4 regions of the Nitratidesulfovibrio sp. 1201_IL3209 genome follow, and region 1 is predicted to be linked to each of the others. Evidence: predicted binding sites of a transcription regulator. Region 1 holds the regulator's gene; each other region holds the start of a gene.

Evidence for each region. Region 1 encodes sigma-54, which starts transcription at its own class of promoters, with help from an activator protein. Its sites were predicted from a motif close to CTGGCACGGNNNNTGCTT; they were not measured.
Region 2: nifH (nitrogenase iron protein) is a predicted target of sigma-54. The motif match lies at 2,935-2,952, and genes of this name have one in related genera.
Region 3: flgF (flagellar basal-body rod protein FlgF) is a predicted target of sigma-54. The motif match lies at 3,024-3,041, and genes of this name have one in related genera.
Region 4: V6B97_RS07595 (YeiH family protein) is a predicted target of sigma-54. The motif match lies at 2,027-2,044, and genes of this name have one in related genera.

Annotation. Positions count from the first base shown of each region.
Region 1 covers NZ_JBAIYT010000036.1:23,811-28,636, reverse strand. Annotated here, with positions in the region: gene lptC (LPS export ABC transporter periplasmic protein LptC) at 1-485, shown strand, start outside; gene V6B97_RS14535 (LptA/OstA family protein) at 482-1,198, shown strand; gene lptB (LPS export ABC transporter ATP-binding protein) at 1,195-1,920, shown strand; gene rpoN (RNA polymerase factor sigma-54) at 2,215-3,657, shown strand; gene hpf (ribosome hibernation-promoting factor, HPF/YfiA family) at 3,782-4,327, shown strand; gene V6B97_RS14515 (PTS sugar transporter subunit IIA) at 4,337-4,786, shown strand.
Region 2 covers NZ_JBAIYT010000026.1:8,292-13,117, forward strand. Annotated here, with positions in the region: gene nifD (nitrogenase molybdenum-iron protein alpha chain) at 1-1,222, opposite strand, end outside; gene V6B97_RS12220 (P-II family nitrogen regulator) at 1,242-1,616, opposite strand; gene V6B97_RS12225 (P-II family nitrogen regulator) at 1,613-1,963, opposite strand; gene nifH (nitrogenase iron protein) at 2,012-2,842, opposite strand; gene V6B97_RS12235 (LeuA family protein) at 3,503-4,684, shown strand.
Region 3 covers NZ_JBAIYT010000024.1:30,862-35,687, forward strand. Annotated here, with positions in the region: gene flgA (flagellar basal body P-ring formation chaperone FlgA) at 62-1,102, opposite strand; gene flgG (flagellar basal-body rod protein FlgG) at 1,119-1,901, opposite strand; gene flgF (flagellar basal-body rod protein FlgF) at 2,200-2,979, opposite strand; gene rimP (ribosome maturation factor RimP) at 3,421-4,107, shown strand; gene nusA (transcription termination factor NusA) at 4,131-4,826, shown strand, end outside.
Region 4 covers NZ_JBAIYT010000012.1:8,232-13,057, reverse strand. Annotated here, with positions in the region: gene V6B97_RS07600 (hypothetical protein) at 1-161, opposite strand, end outside; gene V6B97_RS07595 (YeiH family protein) at 221-1,960, opposite strand; gene V6B97_RS07590 (Fur family transcriptional regulator) at 2,325-2,783, opposite strand; gene V6B97_RS07585 (insulinase family protein) at 3,200-4,826, opposite strand, start outside.

The DNA of each region.
Region 1 (4,826 bases):
AGTTGCGCATCGTGGCGCAGAAGGGTGAAGTCCAGCAGCAGGTGCAACTGGTGCGCATGTGGGACGACGTGCACGCCACCCACGACCGTCATGAGTTGTTCTCCAGCCTGATGGTGTACAACGGCACCAGCCGGACCATGTATTTTCCCGAAGGGGCGCGCATAGAGGGCCAGAGCCTGTCGGGCAACGCCACCAGGCTGGAATGGGACGTGGCCGCCGACGTGCTGCGCGGCAGCGACGGGGTGTCGCTGCTGCTCATGCCGCGCGCCGGCGACAAGAACGGGCAGGGCGCGGCGCAGCCCAAGGCCGCCGTGGCCGCTCCGCGCAAGGCCGATGCCGCGGGAAAATCCACCCAGGCCCACCCCGCGCCCGGACAGGCCGCCCGAAAGCCTTCAGGCCAGACACATTCAGGCCAGACGCCCAAGGCCGCGAAGGTCGCGCCGCAGGGCGCTTCCAAGCCAACCAAGCAGGAGTCCAAGCAATGAGATATGCCGGCATCCGCTCCGCGCTGTGCGTGGCGCTGCTGTTGACCTTTTCGGCATCCACCGTGGTCCCCGCCGTGGCGGCCGACGCCAGGCCCGCCAGCGCCGCCCGACGTGACGTGCCCACCGCCGTCAAGTCCGACCGCATGCAGTACGACGCCAAGGGCCAGGTGGTGGTCTTCGAGGGCACCGTGTACGTGCAGCGCCCCGACTTCGAGATGTGGGCGGAACGCATCACCCTGCACCTCAAGAAGAAGTCCGCCAAGCCCGGCAGGGAAAACGCCGGGGGCGACGCGGCCCAGGGTGGCCAATCCGGCCAGTCGGGCCAATCCGGCCAGTCCGGAATGTCGGGCATGGACGCGGGCGAAATCGACCGCATCGTGGCCGAGCGCAACGTGCGCATGAAGCGCGAGAACCGCACCGGCGAATGCGAGAAGGCCACCTACACCGTGGACACCGCCGTGCTGGTCATGGAAGGCAACCCCGTGCTGCACGAGGGCGACAACAGCATCAAGGGCGAGGTCATCACCTTCTACACCCGCGAGAACCGCAGCGAAGTGCGCGGTTCGTCCACCAAGCGGGTGCAGGCGGTGTTCACCTCGTCCGGCGACGTGAACCCCCTCGGCGAGTCCAGGGACAACGGCAAGGATGCCGCCAAGGGCGGCGACAAGAGTGACGCCAGGGACGACGCCAAGGCCAAGGGAGCGGCCCAGTGACCTCGGTGCTGCGCGGAGAGGACCTGCACAAGCAGTTCGGCCAGCGCGAGGTGGTGCGCGGCGTCTCGCTGTCCGTGACCCAGGGCGAGACCGTGGGGCTGCTGGGCCCCAACGGCGCGGGCAAGACCACCACCTTCTACATGCTCATCGGCATCATCAAGCCCACTGCGGGAAGGGTGGAGCTTGACGGCCGCGACATCGCCGACTGGCCCCTGCACGAGCGCGCCAGGGTGGGGCTGAGCTACCTGCCGCAGGAAAGCTCCATCTTCCGGCGGCTCACGGTGCGCCAGAACTTGCAGATGATCCTGGAGCACACCGGGCTTTCCAAGGCCCGGCAGAAGGAACGCTCGGACATGCTGCTGGCGGACTTCGGCATCACCCACCTGGCCGATTCCGTGGCCATGCACCTGTCCGGCGGCGAACGGCGTCGCCTGGAGATCGCGCGGTCCATGATCCGCGAGCCCAAGTTCATCCTGCTGGACGAGCCCTTCGCGGGCATCGACCCGCTGGCCGTGGACGACATCCAGCAACTGATCACCGGCCTGCGCGACCGGGGCATCGGGGTGCTCATCTCCGACCACAACGTGCGCGAAACCCTGCACATCTGCGACCGGGCCTACCTTGTGCACCAGGGCGAGGTGATCCTGGAGGGCACGCCCGCGCATATCGTGGACAACCCGCGCGCGCGGGACGTGTATCTGGGCGAAGGATTCTCCCTGTAGCGGGCCCGCGCATGCATCGTACGCCAGCGGCGTCCTCCGGCTTCCGGGAGACGCCGTTTTCGTTTTTATGACAGTGTGTTGCGTGCATGCGCAAGGTTGCCCCGCGAAATGGCGCGAGCGGTTGCATACTTCTTGCTTCTATGGCATGGTTCACCTAACCTCTTGGGGATGGGAACACATTTTCACTGTGGGCCGTTTCTTGCTTGACGCCGCGCGCAGCGTCGCGTCGTCATCTCGTTCGGCCTCAACGCAAGGTGCATAGGGCCTCGACAAGGGTCCAGGGGTTGTCCACGCATGGCATTGGAACTCAGGCAACAGCTCAAGCTCACCCAGCAACTGGTGATGACGCCGCAACTGCAACAGGCCATCCGGCTGTTGCAGCTTTCGCGGCTGGAGCTTGTCGAGACGGTGCAGCAGGAACTGCTGGAAAACCCGTTTCTGGAAGAAGCCCAGGACGAGGGACCGCAGGCCGAGGCATCCGACCAGCGTGACGCCGCCACCGATACCGCCACCGCCGCAGATATCGCCTACGACCGCGAGATCGCCCGCGAAGCCGACTGGGAGGACTACCTGGGCGACTTCGCCAGCACCAGCCGCCAGTCCACGGTGCGCGAATCGGAACTGCCGGAGGAGATGACCTCGTTCGAGGCGCGCTACGCCGCCAAGCCCTCGCTGGAAGGGCACCTGATGTGGCAGTTGCGCCTGTCCTCGCTCACCGAGCGCCAGAAGGACATCGGCGAGGTGATCATCGGCAACATCGCCTCGTCGGGCTACCTGCACGCCACCCTCGACGAAATCGCCGAGATGGCGGGCGTGGCCCCGGCCGAGGTGGAGCCGGTGCTGCACGCCCTGCAACGCTTCGACCCCGTGGGAGTGGCCGCCCGCACCGCGCAGGAATGTCTGCTGGTGCAGATAGAAATGCTGGGCTACACGCGCGACAAGGTGCTGGTGGAACTGGTGCGCGACCACCTGGAAGACCTCGAGAAGCGCCGCTACAAGCCGTTGCTGCGCAAGTTCCGCCTGACCATGGAGGACCTGAAGGAATACCTGGACCTCATCCAGACCCTGGACCCCATGCCCGGCGCCAGCTACGGCGGGGGCGACCCGCAGTTCGTCAGCCCCGACGTGTACGTCTACAGGTACGACGACGACTTCATCATCATGCTCAACGAGGATGGCCTGCCGCACCTGCAACTGAGCACCATGTACGAGCGGTCCGCCGCGGCGGCCGCGTCGGCGGGCGAGCGCGAATATTTCCAGGAAAAGATGCGCTCGGCCTCGTGGCTCATCAAGAGCCTGTACCAGCGCCAGCGCACGCTGTACAAGGTGGTGGAATCCATCGTGAAGTACCAGCGGGGCTTTTTCGAGGACGGGGTGTCGCGCCTGAAGCCGCTGATCCTCAAGGACATCGCCGACGACATCGGCATGCACGAATCCACGGTCAGCCGCATCACCACCAGCAAGTACGTGGCTACCCCGCACGGCATCGTGGAGTTGAAGTTCTTCTTCAACAGCGCGCTGGAACTGGACGACGGCAGCCAGGTGGGCTCCGAGAGCGTGAAGGCGCTGATCAAGAAGCTGATCGGCGATGAAGACCCCAGGGAACCCCTGAGCGACGAGCGCATCGGCGAAATTCTGAAGGAACAGCTCAAAGTCAATATTGCCCGCAGGACCGTTGCGAAGTATCGTACTGCCATGGACATTCCCTCCTCTTCCAAGCGGAAGGAACTGTTCTGACGGCCCGTGCCCCCGCGCCCGACCCGGCGACCAGGGGGGCACCCGTCGCCGGCGGCGCATCCGGCAGCCGCACCCCGCGTGCGGGCCGCGCGCCGCATTCCCCCTCTCACCACTGGAGGAGCGTATGAACATCGCCTTCACCTTCAAGAACTTCGAACCCTCCGACCACCTGAAGAAGTACGCCCGCCGCCGCCTTGAAAAGCTTGGCCGGTTCGTCGGCAAGTCCGCCCTGGACATGCAGGTGAACCTTTCCGTCGACAAGTTCCGCCACAAGGCGGAAGTGCAGATGGCCGGCGACGGGTTCACCCTGTCCGCCATGGAACAGTCCGAAGACATGTACGCCACCCTCGACCTGGTGCTGGAAAAGCTGGAATCGCAGCTGCGCAAGCAGGTGGAAAAGCTGAAGGACCGTCGCCGCTCCGTCCAGTCCGAAAGGGTGGGCAAGGGCATCGACGTGTTCACCTTCAGCACCATGGGCGAAGGCGAGGACCGCACCATCGTCGGCACCGACCACTTCGCCCCCAAGCCCATGCACGTGGACGAGGCGGCCATGCAGCTCGACCAGGGCGACAACGAGTTCCTGGTGTTCCTGAACGCCGAGGTGGAACGCGTGAACATCATCTACCGGCGTCGCAACGGCGATTTCGGCCTTATCGATCCGGTCGTCTAGGCGTCGTACATGAGGCTTTCGGAGTATCTTCACGATGATCTGATCCTGCCCGAGCTCTCCGCCGGCACCAAGAAGGACGTGCTGGCGGAACTCGTGCAGGCCGTGGTGCGGCGGCATCCCGAAGTGGATGCCGCCGTTGCGCTGGGCGTGCTGCTGGACCGCGAGGGCTTGGGCACCACCGGCATCGGCGACGGGGTGGCCATCCCCCACGGCAAGCTGGCGTCCATCGGCGACATCGTGGTGGCCGTGGGGCGCAGCGTGCCCGGCCTGGACTTCGACGCGCTGGACATGAAGCCCTGCCACCTCTTTTTCCTGGTGCTGGCCCCGGAGCAGGTGGCGGGCATGCACCTGCGCATCCTGGCCCACATCTCGCGCCTGCTGAAGGACCCGCAGTTCCGCCGCGCCATGCTCGAGGCGCCGGACGGCGAGGCCTTCCGGGCGATCATGCGGACCACCTGACCCCTGTGCCCCCTGTGCCCCATGACGCCGGCACGACGGA
Region 2 (4,826 bases), on a different contig from region 1:
TTTCCTCGATGTTGCGGCTGTCGGCGTCCACCTTGATGGTGGGCATCACCTTGCGGCCTTCGTAGTCGTCGCGGTGGGCGAACTCGTACCCGGCGGCGATGGTCTTCATGCCCATCTCGGTGAACAGGTCCTGGTAGTGGTGGGCGCGCGAGCCGCCCACGAACAGCATGGCCGTCTTGCCTTCGGTGAAGGGCCGCACGTCTTCCAGGGCCGCGTGCACGGCAGGCATTTCCTCGGCGATGACCGCTTCCACCCGGTCGATGAGCTGCTTGTCGCCGAAGTACTGGGCGATCTTGCGCAGCGACTTGGCGGAGGATTCGGCCCCGATGAAGTTCACCTTGATCCACGGGATGCCGTACTTGGTCTCCATCATCTCGGCCACGTAGTTGATGGACCGGTGGCACATGACGGCGTTGAGGTCGGCCTGGTGGGCGGTGGCGAACTGCTCGTAGGTGGAGTTGCCGCTGAAGGTGGACACCAGGGTGATGCCGCACTTTTCCAGCACGCGTTCCAGTTCGAAGGCGTCGCCGCCGATGTTGTACTCGCCCAGCATGTTGATCTTGTAGTCGCCGAGCCTGGGGGTATCGTCCTCGCCCACCACGTGGGTGAAGATCTGGTTGTTGGCGATGTGGTGCCCGGCGGACTGCGAGACGCCCTTGTACCCTTCGCAGCTGAAGGCGAAGATGTTGATGCCGAGCTTCTCCTTCATCTTGCGGGCCACGGCGTGGATGTCGTCGCCGATGAGGCCCACCGGACAGGTGGCGAAGATGGCGATGGCCTTGGGGCGGAAGGTGTCGTAGGCCTCCTGGATGGCCGCCGCCAGCTTCTTTTCGCCGCCGAAGATGATGTCCTCGTCCTGCATGTCCGTGGAAAAGGCGTAGGGCATGAAGTTTTCGGACGAATCGAACGGGGCCTTGGTCTGGTTGCGGCGGGTGAGCCACGAGTAGAACCCGCAGCCGATGGGCCCGTGCGTGATGTTCACGATGTCGCGGGTGGGGCCCAGGATGACGCCCTTGCACCCCGCGTAGGTGCAGCCGCGCATGGTGATGATGCCGGGGGTGGTGCGCACGTTGGCCTGCACCTCGGGCACCACGTCGCCGTCCTTCACGTCGTTGATGACGATCTGCTTGGCGCGCTTGCGGGCGACCTTGGTGGGATACTTCCTGAGCAGTTCTTCCTTGACGGTCGCCACGTCCGGGATGCTCTTGTGCTTCAACGCCATGATGTACCTCTCCTGACCGCTAGAGTATGGCCTTGTCGCCGTGCTCGGCGGTTCTCACACGGTGGGCTTCCGGAACGGCGGTGACGAAGATCTTGCCGTCGCCGGGCTTGCCCGTCTGGTTCACCTTGATGAGGGCCTCGACCACGTCGCTGACCTGGTCGTCGGGCACCACCACGGTGACCACGCGCTTGGAATACAGCCTGCCCTTTTCGCCGAGCAGTTCCACGGCCTCTTCGAACCCTTCCCTGGCGCCTTCCAGCAGGTCGCTGCTGACCAGCCCCTTGCCCCGGCCGAAGGCCTCGTGGGCGTAGAAGCCGTTCACGCCCGCCTCGGTCAGCGCCTTCTTGGTCTGGTTCATCTTGTTCAGGCGCACTACGGCCATGATCTCCTTCATGCGGCGGCCTCCTCGACATCGGGCTCCTTCACGCCGGAGCTGATGGTGTAGACCTCTTCCACCGGGGTGACGAAGATCTTGCCGTCGCCGAAGGCGCCCTTGGCGCCGGTGCGGGCCGCGTGCATGATGGTGTCGATGACGAACTGCTTCTCGCCGGCCTTCACCACGCTGATCAGCAGGGTCTTGGGAATCTCGTCGTAGGTGATCTCGCCGATCTTGATGCCGCGCTGCTTGCCGCGCCCGGCCACGGACATCTTGGTCACGGCCGGGAAACCGGCGGCCATGAGGGCGGCCAGCACGTCGTCGGATTTTTCGGGTCTCACGATGGCACGAACCATGATCATCATCGCCGTTCTCCTTCGAATTGGGTGGGGTGGTGGTGAAATGGCCCGGTGTTAAGCCTCGAAGAGGCCGTAATCCATCAGCAGCTTTTCCAGTTCCGCGATCTGGAGGGGCTTCGGCACCACGAACATCTCGTTTTCGTCGATGGCTTTCGCCAGATTGCGGTAGTGCTGGGCCTGCCCGTGTTCGGGGGAAAACTCGATGACGGTCTGGCGGTGGATTTCGGCGCGCTGCACCTGGTTGTCGCGCGGGACGAAGTAGATCATCTGGGTGCCGATCTTGCGGGCCAGCTCCTCGATCATTTCCTTTTCGTTGTCCACGTTGCGCGAGTTGCAGATGAGGCCGCCAAGGCGCACCGCGCCCGATTCGGCGTACTTCATGATGCCCTTGCAGATGTTGTTGGCCGCATACATGGCCATCATCTCGCCGGAACACACGATGTAGATTTCCTCGGCCTTGCCGTCGCGGATGGGCATGGCGAAGCCGCCGCACACCACGTCGCCGAGCACGTCGTAGAACACGTAGTCCAGCTTCTGGTCCTCCTCGTACGCGCCGAGGGATTCCAGCATGTTGATGGAGGTGATGATGCCGCGCCCCGCACAGCCCACGCCCGGTTCGGGACCGCCCGATTCCACGCAGAGGGTGGTGGAGTAGCCCTGCTTGCGGATATCATCGAGTTCCACGTCCTCGCCCTCGTCACGCAGGGTGTCGAGCACCGATTTCTGGGCCAGGCCGCCCAGCAGCAGGCGGGTGGAGTCGGCCTTGGGGTCGCAGCCGACGACCATGACCTTGCGCCCCAGGGCTTCCGCGAGACCCGCGACGGTGTTCTGCGTGGTCGTGGACTTGCCGATGCCGCCCTTGCCGTAGATGGCCACCTTTCTCATGATATCCTCCTGAAGATTCACGCCCGGCCGGGGTGTTGGAGTGGCCGGGGTGCGTTCGCCGTGACTGGCGTGCCCATGCAACGACACGCATAGGGCAAACCCCGTGCCAGTGTGGGCCATTTGCGCCAACACTCCGGCATGACAGTTGTTTACAGGATGAAGGACCGGGGCTTCGCGCACGGGACGCGACACGCATGCAGCGACCATTTTGTCGCATGCGACAAATGCGTGGTCCGCGACATGACGCGGGAGGGTCGGGGCACGGTCCATCGGTGGCCGTGCGGGGGGCGGAAGGGCCGGACGGGCGTTTTTACGACGCCCACGTACATGGCGGGGCACGACACCGGCACGAAGGGTCACGGCGCCGTGTCAGCGCTTCCAATGCGCCGGGACGCAAGGGAAAGCCCCGGCACGCGATGGGGGGTGGGCAGCGCCGTACAGGGCGAACCGACCGGCACGCCGAAGAAAAAACCCGTGCCGGTCCCCTCGCCGATGCGGGTTGGCACCGGATTGGCCCCGGATTGGCCCCAGATCGCACCGGTTTGGCACTGACAATGCAAAGGAGGAGGCACACCGGTTCACGCGGATGTCCGCCCCGCCCCCTTTCTCCGCCGTCACCCGCGCGGGCGGGGCGGCTCCGCCCTTCCACACGGAGGCCCCATGCTGCTCGACACCACCCTGCGCGAAGGGGAACAGTCCTTCGGCACCTACCTGTCCATGGCGGACCGGGAGCGCATCCTGCGCGGCCTTGCGGCCGTGGGCGTGCCGGAAGCCGAGGTGGGCTGGGCCGGGCGCGAGGACTTGGCGGACATGCTGGACCTGGCGGCCCGCGTGGCCCCCGGCCTTGCCGCCGCCGCATGGTGCCGCTGCCGCCCGGAAGACCTGCGCGCCGCCGTGGCCTGCGGGGCGCGGCGGGTCTGCGTGGGGGCGCCTGTTTCCGACGCGCACCTGGCCCGGCGGCTGGGCGTGGGCAGGCCCGCCCTGCTCGACCTGCTGGCGGCCACCCTGGCCGAGGCGCGTGCCCTGGGCATCGAGCACGTGACCGTGGGCATGGAGGACGCCTCGCGCGCGGACCGCGACTTCGTGTCCGCCGTGGCGCGCCATGCCGCCGCGCACGGGGCGCACCGGGTGCGCCTGAGCGACACGGTGGGGCTGTTCACCCCGCTGGAGGTGGCGGAGGTGGTGCGCGGGCTGCGCGCCGCACTGGACGAAGCCCGCCACGGCGGCACGGCCCCTCGCGCGCGCCGGGTGTCCATCGGCGCCCATTTCCACAACGACTGCGGCATGGCCACGGCCAATGCCCTCACAGCCCTGGAATGCGGGGCCGACTGCGCCGACGTGTCCATACTGGGCCTTGGCGAGCGGGCCGGGGTGGCCCGGCTGGAAGAACTGGCCGCCGCCCTGGTGGTGCGCGGCCGGGCCCGGTTCGACCTTTCTCCCCTGCGCGACCTGTGCGGCCACGTGGCCCAGGCCGCGTCCCTTGCCGTGCCGCGCCACTGGCCCGTGGCAGGGCGCGACATCTTCGCCGTGGAAAGCGGGCTGCACGCTCACGGCGTGCGGCGCGACCCCAGCCTGTTCGAGCCGTTTCCGCCGGACCTGGTGGGCGGCAGCCGCCGGTTGGGCGTGGGGCGCAAGAGCGGCGTGGCCGCCGTGGCCGCCGCCCTGGCCGAGCTGTCCATCCTGCCGCCGCCCCCTGCGCTGCCCGCCATCGTCGAGGCCGTGCGCGAACTTTCCGCCACCCTGCGCCGTCCGCTGACCCCGGCGGAACTGGTTCACGTGGCGGGGGTGGCGGGGGCGGCCGGTCCTCCGGCGGCGCTTCACCCCGGCCCGTTGCCCGCGTAGCCGCGACCGCACGCGGCGCGCCCGCGTCCACCAGGAGCGCGGGCCGCCGTGGCGGACAAGGGCAGCGGGCTTTGCTACGGGGGCCGCCCGGACCGCCTCGCACGGGGGGAACGAGCGGCCCCCGTTCCCGTTGCCCAAGGGC
Region 3 (4,826 bases), on a different contig from region 1:
GATGCGGGATGCGGCACGGCGGGCGCGCCGCCGTCATGCGGTCGGTCCGGACCTTGCGGGCCTACCGCACGCTGACCGTCCCCCCATCCTTCACGGCGGCATAGATCTGCCGCTTGCTTTGCATGTTGCGCACGGGAATGGTCTCGCCAAGGCCGCCGTCGGCCATGGCCTCGCCCTGCACCTGCATGCGCACCGAGCCGGATTCGTACAGCACGGTCACCACGCTGCCGCGCCGCACGGTGGGCACGCCGGAAAGATCGCTCTGGTAGATCACCTGGTCGGCGCCCACGGGGCGGGTCAGGCGCCACGGGCCGCCACGGCCGTCCCAGGCGGGCTCGCGCAGGTAGGCCAGGTTCTTGCGCACGTGGGTGACCTTGTCGGGGGTCAGCACGTCGTCCTTGTTCACGGGCTGCGCGGCGCAGGGCACGTCGGCCCACACGTCCACGAAGGCGGAACCGGTGAACTTGCGCACCGTGCCGCCGTCCACCTCGCGCACGGCAAAGCGCAGGGTGTTGCGGCCGGGGGCGGCCAGGGTGTTCTCCACCACCACCTGCTGCTGCGGGTGGGCCAGAAAGACGTAGGGCGGCAGGCGGTAGTCCTGCATGGACGCCTCGCCGGGCATGGCGGCCAGGGCGGGCGTCAGAGTCCTGACGGCCAGGGCGCGCAGGTCGGCCTCGCGCAGCACCGCGCCGCCGCGCTGGAGCACCAGCGTGCCGGGGTACAGGCACAGGGCTTCGGTGTCGCGCAGGGCTTCGCGCAGGGCCTGCTGCAGGCGCGGGCGGTTGACGCTCATGGGGCGGCCCGGCTCGGCGGGCGAGGGCCACAGGGGCGTGGCGGCCAGTTCACGCCAGGTCTGCGGGGGAATGGGACCCACCGGTTCGGCGATCTCGCCCAGGGTCACCGTGGAACCGGACACCACGGCCGCGTCCAGCAGCCGGATGCGCCAGCCCGCGTCGGCGGTGCCTGCACGGGCCGGGGCAAGGCCGAAGGCCAGCAGGCCGATGGCAAGGGCCAGCGCGGCCAGCCAGGCCATGGGACCGGCGAATGCGGACGCCATGACGGCGGAACGGCGGGCTGGCCCGGAACGGTGGTGGCGGATCATGTGGTGTCTCCCCGGCCTAGCGCTTCAGCTGCACGGCGGTCTGCAACATGGTGTCCGAGGTCTGGATGGCCTTGGAGTTCATTTCGTAGGCGCGCTGGCCCACGATCATGTTCACCATCTCGTCCACCACCTCGACGTTGGACATTTCCAGAAAGCCCTGGGCGATGGTGCCCACGTTGTCTTCGCCGGGCACGCCTTCCACCGCCTCGCCCGAGGCTTCGGACGGGATGTACAGGTTGCGCCCGCGCGCTTCGAGGCCCGCCGGGTTGATGAAGGTGTAGAGGGGGATGTCGGCCTCGGCCAGCGCCGCGCCGTTGCTGTCCAGCGCGGAGATGTGCCCGTTTTCCGTCACCGTGATGTTCTTGGTTTCGGCGGGCACGGTGAATTCGGGTTGCAGGGTGTAGCCATTGGCGGTCACCACCACCCCGTCCTGGTTCAGCTTGAACGCGCCCGCGCGGGTGTAGGCGTCCTCGCCGTTCACCTGCACCAGGAAGAAGCCGTCGCCTTCGATGGCCAGGTCCAGCGAGTTGCCGGTATTCTGGTAGTCGCCCTGGGTGAAGAACTTGTGCACCGTGGTGGGCCGCACGCCCATGCCCACCTGGATGCCGGTGGGAATGCGGTTGTCGCCCTCGGTGGCGGCACCGGCGATGCGCATGTTCTGGTACATGAGGTCCTCGAACTCCGCGCGGCTTTTCTTGAAGCTCGTGGTGTTCACGTTGGCGAGGTTGTTGGAGATCACGTCGATGTTGAGCTGTTGGGCCACCATGCCGGTGGCGGCCGTCCAGAGTGAACGCATCATGGTTGCTGTCTCCTTGCGAGGAGGTTGATTCCGTCAGTTGTCCGGCGGTGGTTGCCCGCCAGGCAGGTGTTTGCAAACGGGATGCCGGATGCACCGGGCAACCGTGCCCGCGCGGCGTCAACCGTCAGTGGGCAAAGCGGCGCGCTTCTCCGGCGGGTGTCGGCATGAGTAGGATTTTTGTTCTCTGCCAAGGAAGAATGGCTTTTTATGAAGGGAACATACTTTGATGGTATTTGACCGGAGTAAAAAGCCATTCTGACGCAGGCAGAGGGCAAAAAGACACTCATGCCGACACCCGCTAGACTTTCTTGCCCACCTTCTGGGTAGCCTCCCGGTCTATCGAATCCGAGGTCTGCATCACCTTCTGGTAGGCTTCGAACTGCCGCTGGGCCTCGATCATGTTCACCATTTCGGAGACCACCTCGACGTTGGACGCCTCCAGGTAGCCCTGCGCCACGTAGGCCCCCTGCGCGGGCACCTCGCCCGCGTCGGAGCCCGGCCGCAGCCGGTACATGTTGCCGCCCAGCTTTTCCAGGGCGGTCAGGTCGTTCACGGTGACCAGGTTCAGCTGCCCCACCTGCACGCCGTCCGCGAAGATCTGCCCGTCGTCGGAAATCTGCACCTGCTCGCCGGGCGGCAGGCCCAGGTCGCCGCCGTCGCCCTGCACCGCGTGGCCCATGGCCGTCACCAGCTGGCCGTCCGCGGTTTGCAGGAAGTTGCCGTTGCGGGTGTAGAATTCGCCCTCGGGGGTGCGCACCTTGAAAAAGGCGTTGCCGGAAATGGCCACGTCCAGCGGGTTGCCGGTGTAGCGCATGCTGCCCTGGTCGAAGTCGGTGTGGGCCACGGCGATGCGCGGCCGGGCCACGTGCATGGGCTCCGGAAAGAGCTTTTTCGAGCGCACGTTGGCGATGGGTTCCATGATCTGGTCATGGGCGAACAGCTGCATGGTATCCTTGAAGGATATGACGTCGCGCTTGTAGCCCGTGGTATTCACGTTCGCCAGATTGTTCGAGATGTTGTTCATGCGGTGCTCGTTGGTGAGCGCGCCGAACAGACTCGACAACATGCCTTCCTGCATGCGTGCCTCCTTGCGGGCATGGTACCCGCGCCGGTGGCAATGCAAGGCATGGACCATGCCCCAAAACGTGAATCATGCCGGTGCGTGGCGGCGTGCGCACGCCCCTTGCGCCGCCCGCGCGCGGGGCGAACCGACGGAACCACGACGGTCCCCGCCCCCACACCGGCTGCGCGGTGGCCCGCCCACGCCCCGCGCCCCGCCGGAATCCGCGTCATTCCCTGTTGACAGGACGCGGCCCCCATACTATACACTCTCGTCTTGACAGAAGCGGCTGCCGATATTCCTCTGGAATCGCTTCACGGAGCGCCACGCCTTACCGCTCCACGGCAACGCCGCTTCGACATCCTGAGGGCCGTGCGCGGCCATTCCGGGTGGCCTTTCGGCCCCCTTTTTTTTTGCTGCGGCCCCGCCGCCCACGACAACGGAACGACACCCCGCATCATGAGCACGCATCCCCTCCGCGACGCCGTCGCCGCCATCGCCTCGCCCCTGGCCGATGCCCTGGGCATCGCCCTGTGGGGCATCGAGATCCTTGCCGGGGGACGCACGGTGGTGCGCGTGTACGTGGACGCCAAACCCGGCGCGCCCGGAACCGGATCCGAGCCCGAAGCCGCGCCCGCCGAAGACGCCGCCGCCGACGCCCTGCCGCCGGAAGGCGCCGGTCCCGAAGGCGTTACAATAGACCAGTGCGCCCGCCTCTCGCGCCAGCTGGGCCTTGCCCTGGACGTGGAGGACGTGATCCGCGACGCCTACGTGCTCGAAGTGTCCTCTCCCGGTCTGGAACGCCCCTTCTTCGAGGCCGACCAGATGGCCCCCTACGCGGGCCGCACCATCGAACTGACCCTTGCGCTGCCCCACCCCGAATGGCCGGGCCGCCGCAAGTTCCGGGGGGACATCGTGCGGGTGGAAGGCGACACCCTCACCTTCCTGCCCGACGCCGCGCCCCGCCCCGACGAAGCCCCCACCCCCCTCACCGTGGCGTGGGACGACGTGAAGAAGGCGCACCTCGTCCACATCTTTCCCGACACGACCCGGCCCCAGCCCGGCGGCAAGACCGGCCAGCGCAAGAAGGCGCAGCCCAAAAAGCCCGCACGCGGCGGCGCACCGCACGACGACACCACGGACTAGGCCACCGATCCGGAGGAGTACCCATGAGCCTGGAACTCAAGAAGGCCATCGACCAGATCAGCAAGGACAAGGGCCTTGACCGCGACATGCTGATCGACACCCTGGAGGAAGCCGTCCGCACCTCCGTGGCCCGCAAGTTCGGCGACGAGATGGACGCCGAAGTCAGCTACAACGACGAGACCGGCGAGATCGACGTCTACCAGTTCAAGATCGTCGTGAAGAAGGTCGAGAATCCCAACAGCGAAATTTCGCTCGAGGACGCGCGCACCCACGACCCCAGCGTGCAGCTGGACGACGAAATGGGCTTCCGCGTGAAGATCGAGGACCTCGGCCGCATCGCCGCCCAGTCGGCCAAGCAGGTGATCATCCAGCGCATGCGCGACGCGGAGCAGGAGATCATCTACGAGGAATACAAGGACCGCCGGGGCGAGATCGTCAGCGGCATCATCCAGCGCCGCGACAAGGCCGGGTGGATCATCAACCTCGGCCGCACCGAGGCGCTGCTGCCCAAGGAAGAGCAGATCCCGCGCGAACACTACAAGCGCGGCGACCGGGTGCAGGCCATCCTCATCGACGTGCGCAAGGAAGGACGCGGCCCGCAGGTCATCGTCTCGCGCGCGCACCGCGACTACATGGCGGCCCTGTTCCGCCGCGAGGTGCCCGAGGTGGACGACGGCACCGTGCAGATCATGGGCGTGGCCCGCGACCCCGGCAGCCGC
Region 4 (4,826 bases), on a different contig from region 1:
CGGATGCCGTAGATGTCCTGCACCTCGCCGTAGTGCTGCAACGCGGGCAGGTGCGCCACCACGCGCGGCCCCGCAACGAAGAACAGCGCCCACAGCACCGCCACGGAAACGCCAAGGGCGGCAAGCCGCCCGATGAAGGTATGACGCAACGGTTGTCGCATGAAGGCTCCCGTGAAGGGGAGCCCGCCCCCGCGGATTGGGACGGGCTCCGGCATGTCCCCTAGATCTTTGCGGTAATCTCGGGGAACACGATGTAGAACATGATGTAGGCCATGGTCAGCGTGAGCACCAGGTTGAAGCTCTGGCCGCACACGTACAGGATGAGCGGCTTGCCGCCCTTGAAGTAGTGGGCCAGTTCGCGGAAGTTGGTGGCCAGGCCGATGGCGGTGAAGGCAAGGCAGAAGAACCAGCCGCGCGCCGAGGCGGTAAGGCCCTTCAGCACGCCCTGGTCGAGCAGGGCCTTGCCCATGTCCGGGCCGAGGTTGCCGCTGATCAGCGAGAAGATGATCGACGCTGCCAGGAAGCCCAGCACGAACTTGGGGAAGCGGTGCCAGATCTCGCCCACGCCCACCGAATGCCCTTCGCGGGCCTCGACGCGGGTGCACCAGTACACGGCCACGCCGAAGGCGGTGACGCCGATCAGCACGTTCTGGATCATCTTGATGGTGGCGGCCACGTACAGGGCCTTTTCGCCCAGGAACGCACCGGCCGCGGCCACCGCGCCGGTGGCGTCGATGGTGCCGCCCATCCAGGCGCCGCCCAGGATGTGGGGCATGCCCACGGCCTTGATGAAGGCCGGCATGGCGATCATCATGATGGCGGTGAACACCAGCGACAGGCCGATGGCCAGGGTCAGTTCCTCTTTCTTGGCCCGGCAGGCGGCGGCGGTGGCGATGGCGGCGGAGGTGCCGCACACCGACATGTCGGCCGAGATGGTTATGTTCAGGGTCTTGGATTCCATCTTCAGGATGCGCTGGCCGAAGATGAAGGTGCAGATGAGCACGATGGGGGTGACCACCCAGGCCACGAAGATGCCGGGAATGCCGATGGCCACGATCTTGTCGAACAGCACTTCGGCACCCAGCAGCACGAGGCCGGTCTTGATGAAGTATTCCACCTCAAGGGCGGGCTTGATCCACTTGGGGGTGCCCACGGTGTTGGCGATGAGCATGCCGATGATGATGGCCCACGCCTCGGTGCCGATGCCCCAGTACTTCATGGTGGACTGGCTGCCCATCATGGTGGCCAGGCACGCCACCGCGAACACGCCGATGAAGCCCGCGAGGAAACCGGGCACCGACTTGCCCATGAACTTCATGCCGATGGCGAAGAACAGTCCCATGCCCACCATGAGCAGCGGCAGGCTGGTCAGCAGGTTCATGGGCTTGGACTTGGCCTTGTCGGCGGCGGACTTGGACTTGGCTTCGGCGGCGCGCCATTCGGCGATCTTGGCCTGCGCCGCGTCGTTCAGGCCGGCGTCGGCGAAGGCGGCGTCAGCGGCGGCCTTTTCCGCGGCCACGGCGGCCGCCATGGCGGCTTCGGCCTTGCCCTTGGCTTCCACGGCCTTCTCGGCGTTGGCGGCGGCCTTGGCGTCCGCGGCGGCCTTGCTCACGTAGAAGGAATCGAGGGGATTGCCGCTCCACCCGCCCGGTTTTTTCAGGAAGGCGGAAATGGCCTTGCCCGTGGGGCTGTCCATGGCCTTGACCTTGGCCTTGTCGTCCTGCGCCTTGTAGTAGGCCATGGTCTTGAACGGCGCGCGCTGCGCCTCGGCGGCCATGACGGCGTTGGCCTTGGCGATCTTTTCGCCGTATTCCGCCGGGGGATTCAGCAGGTAGATGCAGATGCCCGCGATGATGATGACGAAGCCGAGCCAGATGGCCCAGTAGTCTTCCTTGGTCCACAGGTCGGACAGGCGCGATTGCCCGTGGTCGACGACGACGTTGCTGTCGTTGGTTGCCATGTTCCGATGCTCCTCCTTGCGGTTTGCCGCCACCGCCGGCAGTGCGGATGGCGGGCATCCCTTGCTAATCAAGAGGCGTGCCAGACCCATGGAGCAGCATGTATTTTTTTATTTCACCAGGTTACAGAAGCACCCCTCTCTTCGGGATGACAACCGTGGTTATCGGTGCAAAGTCCGGTTTCCATTTTCCGGTGCCTCCCCGGGTATGCAACGCGAGCGGGCCGCCCCAAGGGGCGGCCCGCTGATGTTGCCGGTGCGGTGTTCGTGAACAGCCGGCCTGGCGGCCGGGATACGGCGTGGGAAATGGAGCGCGGCGGCCGGGCCGGGAACCCGGTCCGGGGAGTCGACTCGGGGAATCGGACGCTCAGTCCTCGCGCGGGGGGCGGCGCTTTCCGTCCGAGCGGCACTTGCCGCACACCCCGAACAGGTACATGCGGTGCGAGGTCAGCACGTAGCCGTGGCGGCGCGCAAGATCCTCCTGCAGCCGTTCTATCTCGTCGTCCAGCACTTCGATGTTCTCGCCGCAGGCTTCGCAGATGAGGTGATCGTGGTGCTTGCTGCCGTACTTCTGCTCGTAGCGGGCCACCCCGTCGCCGAAGTGCACTTCCTTGGCCAGGCCGGAATCGCACAGCAGCTTCATGGTGCGGTACACCGTGGCCTGACCCACCGAGGGGTCCACGGCCTTGACCCGCTCGTACAGTTCTTCCGTGGTCAGGTGTCCACCGGCGCTCATGAACACCTCGACGATGAGCATGCGTTGCGGCGTGACCTTCAGGCCGTTGCGGGCGATGTACTCGTGAAACACGTCTATGGCTTGCTTCATGGGTCTCCTCGCTATGTGGGCGTGGTCAGGCTGTTCCTATACCGTGTGCCCGGCCAGTGCAACAGGACGATACAGTGGCAGGAACAACGGGGACCGGAACGGCCTGCCGGAAGCCCCCCTAACGCAGAATTTTCGTCCGTTGACAAGGAAAACGAGCCTGCCATGAGGGAGTATGCCTCAGCCGTTGGCGAGTCTTCGAGCCTTACGGATGAGGGCCGCAACGCGCTCTTCTCGTATTCGACCGAGCCTTAGCCGTTAGGTGAGCGAAGCGAATCTTACGGATAAGGACAGCAAAGCCATGGCAGGCGAAGTTTGACCTCGTTGCGCACGATGTCCGTAGGGCTCGCAAGCTCGCCCAACGGCCACGCTTCGCGCCCTTCGGGTCGGAAGTCAACGGGCGAAAAGACAAGTCAGGGCTAGAGCACCCGCTCCACGCGCCAGCCCCGCTCACCCGCCACGCGCTCCAGCGCCGCGCCGCCCAGCACCGCCACCCGGCCCGTGCGGGCCGCCCCGGCCATGACGTCGGCCAGGGCGCGGAAGTGGTCGTTGGTGGTGGAAAGGATCTCGTCGCGCATCTGCTGGCGCGCCGCGTCGGAATCGCCCGCCAGGCGGCGGTATAGCGCGGCCGCCCCCTTGGCGTCGGGCAGCATGTGCTTGTCCACGTCGCCGATGGCGCCCACGATGGCGTTGGCCAGTTCCGTGGACGACAGCGAGACCCGGCGCAGGTAGTCGGCCGTGGCGTCGTACACGTCCAGCGTGGCGGCCACGTTGGGGTCGCGGTACGAAACCTGGGTCAGCAGGCCGCTGGCCCGGTCGAAGGCGCAGAACGCGCCGTAGGCCCCGCCCTGCACGCGCACCCGGTCCCACAGGAAGGCCATGCGCAGATGCTTGAACACCACGTTGGCCGAGCCGTGGTAGGCGTAGCCGAGCCCGTACAGGTCCGCCGCCTTGCCCACGTAGTTGACCTGCGCGGGCATGACCAACGCTTCTGCCTCGACCGGGGTGCCTTGGGGGTGCCACTCGGCCACAGCTAGCGCAGCAGGCGCATCAGGCAGCGCCCCGGCCAGGGCGGCGGCCGGGCCGGACGCGATGCGCCCGCCCTCCGCGTCGGCGGTGAGGTTCATCAGGCAGCCGGAACGGCGCAGGACCAGCCCGCGCAGGGCCGTGAGGTCGGCCAGCACGCCGTCCCAGTCCTTTTCCATGCGCTCGGCCAGGGTGCGCAAAAAGACCAGATACGACACGCCGGTAGTGACTTCGTCCAGCCAGCCCGCCGCGTTGTAGCCCGCGCGCAGCCGGGCCATGACGATGCCGTGGCCGGACGGCGCCAGCACGTGCTCCTGCCGGGCCTTTTCCTCCAGCACCATGCGCTGGAAGCGTTCCCGGTCGTCGAACCTGGCCTCCAGCAGCACTTCGGACAGGATGTCGTACAGCGCGGGCACCTTGTCGTAGGTAGCCTTGCCGTGCACCACCAGCCGCGCCACGGGCTGACGCGCGCCCAGGGTGGTGGCGAACAGGGTGTCCGCGTCCATGCCGCCCGTCTTGCGGGCGATGCGCATGCCAAGGTCCACGAAGTCGCGCCTGGCGGTGCCCATCTCGAACAGGGCGCGGCCGAACAGCGGCACCAGGGGCACCAGACGCGCGGGCACGGCCGAAAGGTCGAAGGTGGTCTCGGTGTAGGCGATGTCCGAGGTGTCCAGGTCGTGGAACAGCACGGGCACCGCGCCCGCCTCCCTGTCCTCGCTGGGGATGGGGCGGTTTTCCCCGGGCAGGTCTTCCAGCTTCAGGCCGGGGATGGTGGCCAGGGCATCCAGGCTGTCCGGGGCCTCCTGCAAGGTGCGCAGGGCGCGGGTTTCCTCCACCAGGGCCACCCGTTCGCACTGGCGCAGGCCCTGCCGATAAGCCTCCAGCCGGGCGGCCTCGGCGGCCTCGCGCCGTTCGGCCAGCCCGCGTTCGGGGGTCAGCAGCACCGTGGCCACGTGCTGGTTGTCCAGCAGCCAGTCGCGGATCAGCCCTTCGAAGTACCGCTCGCCCGAGGCGATGCGC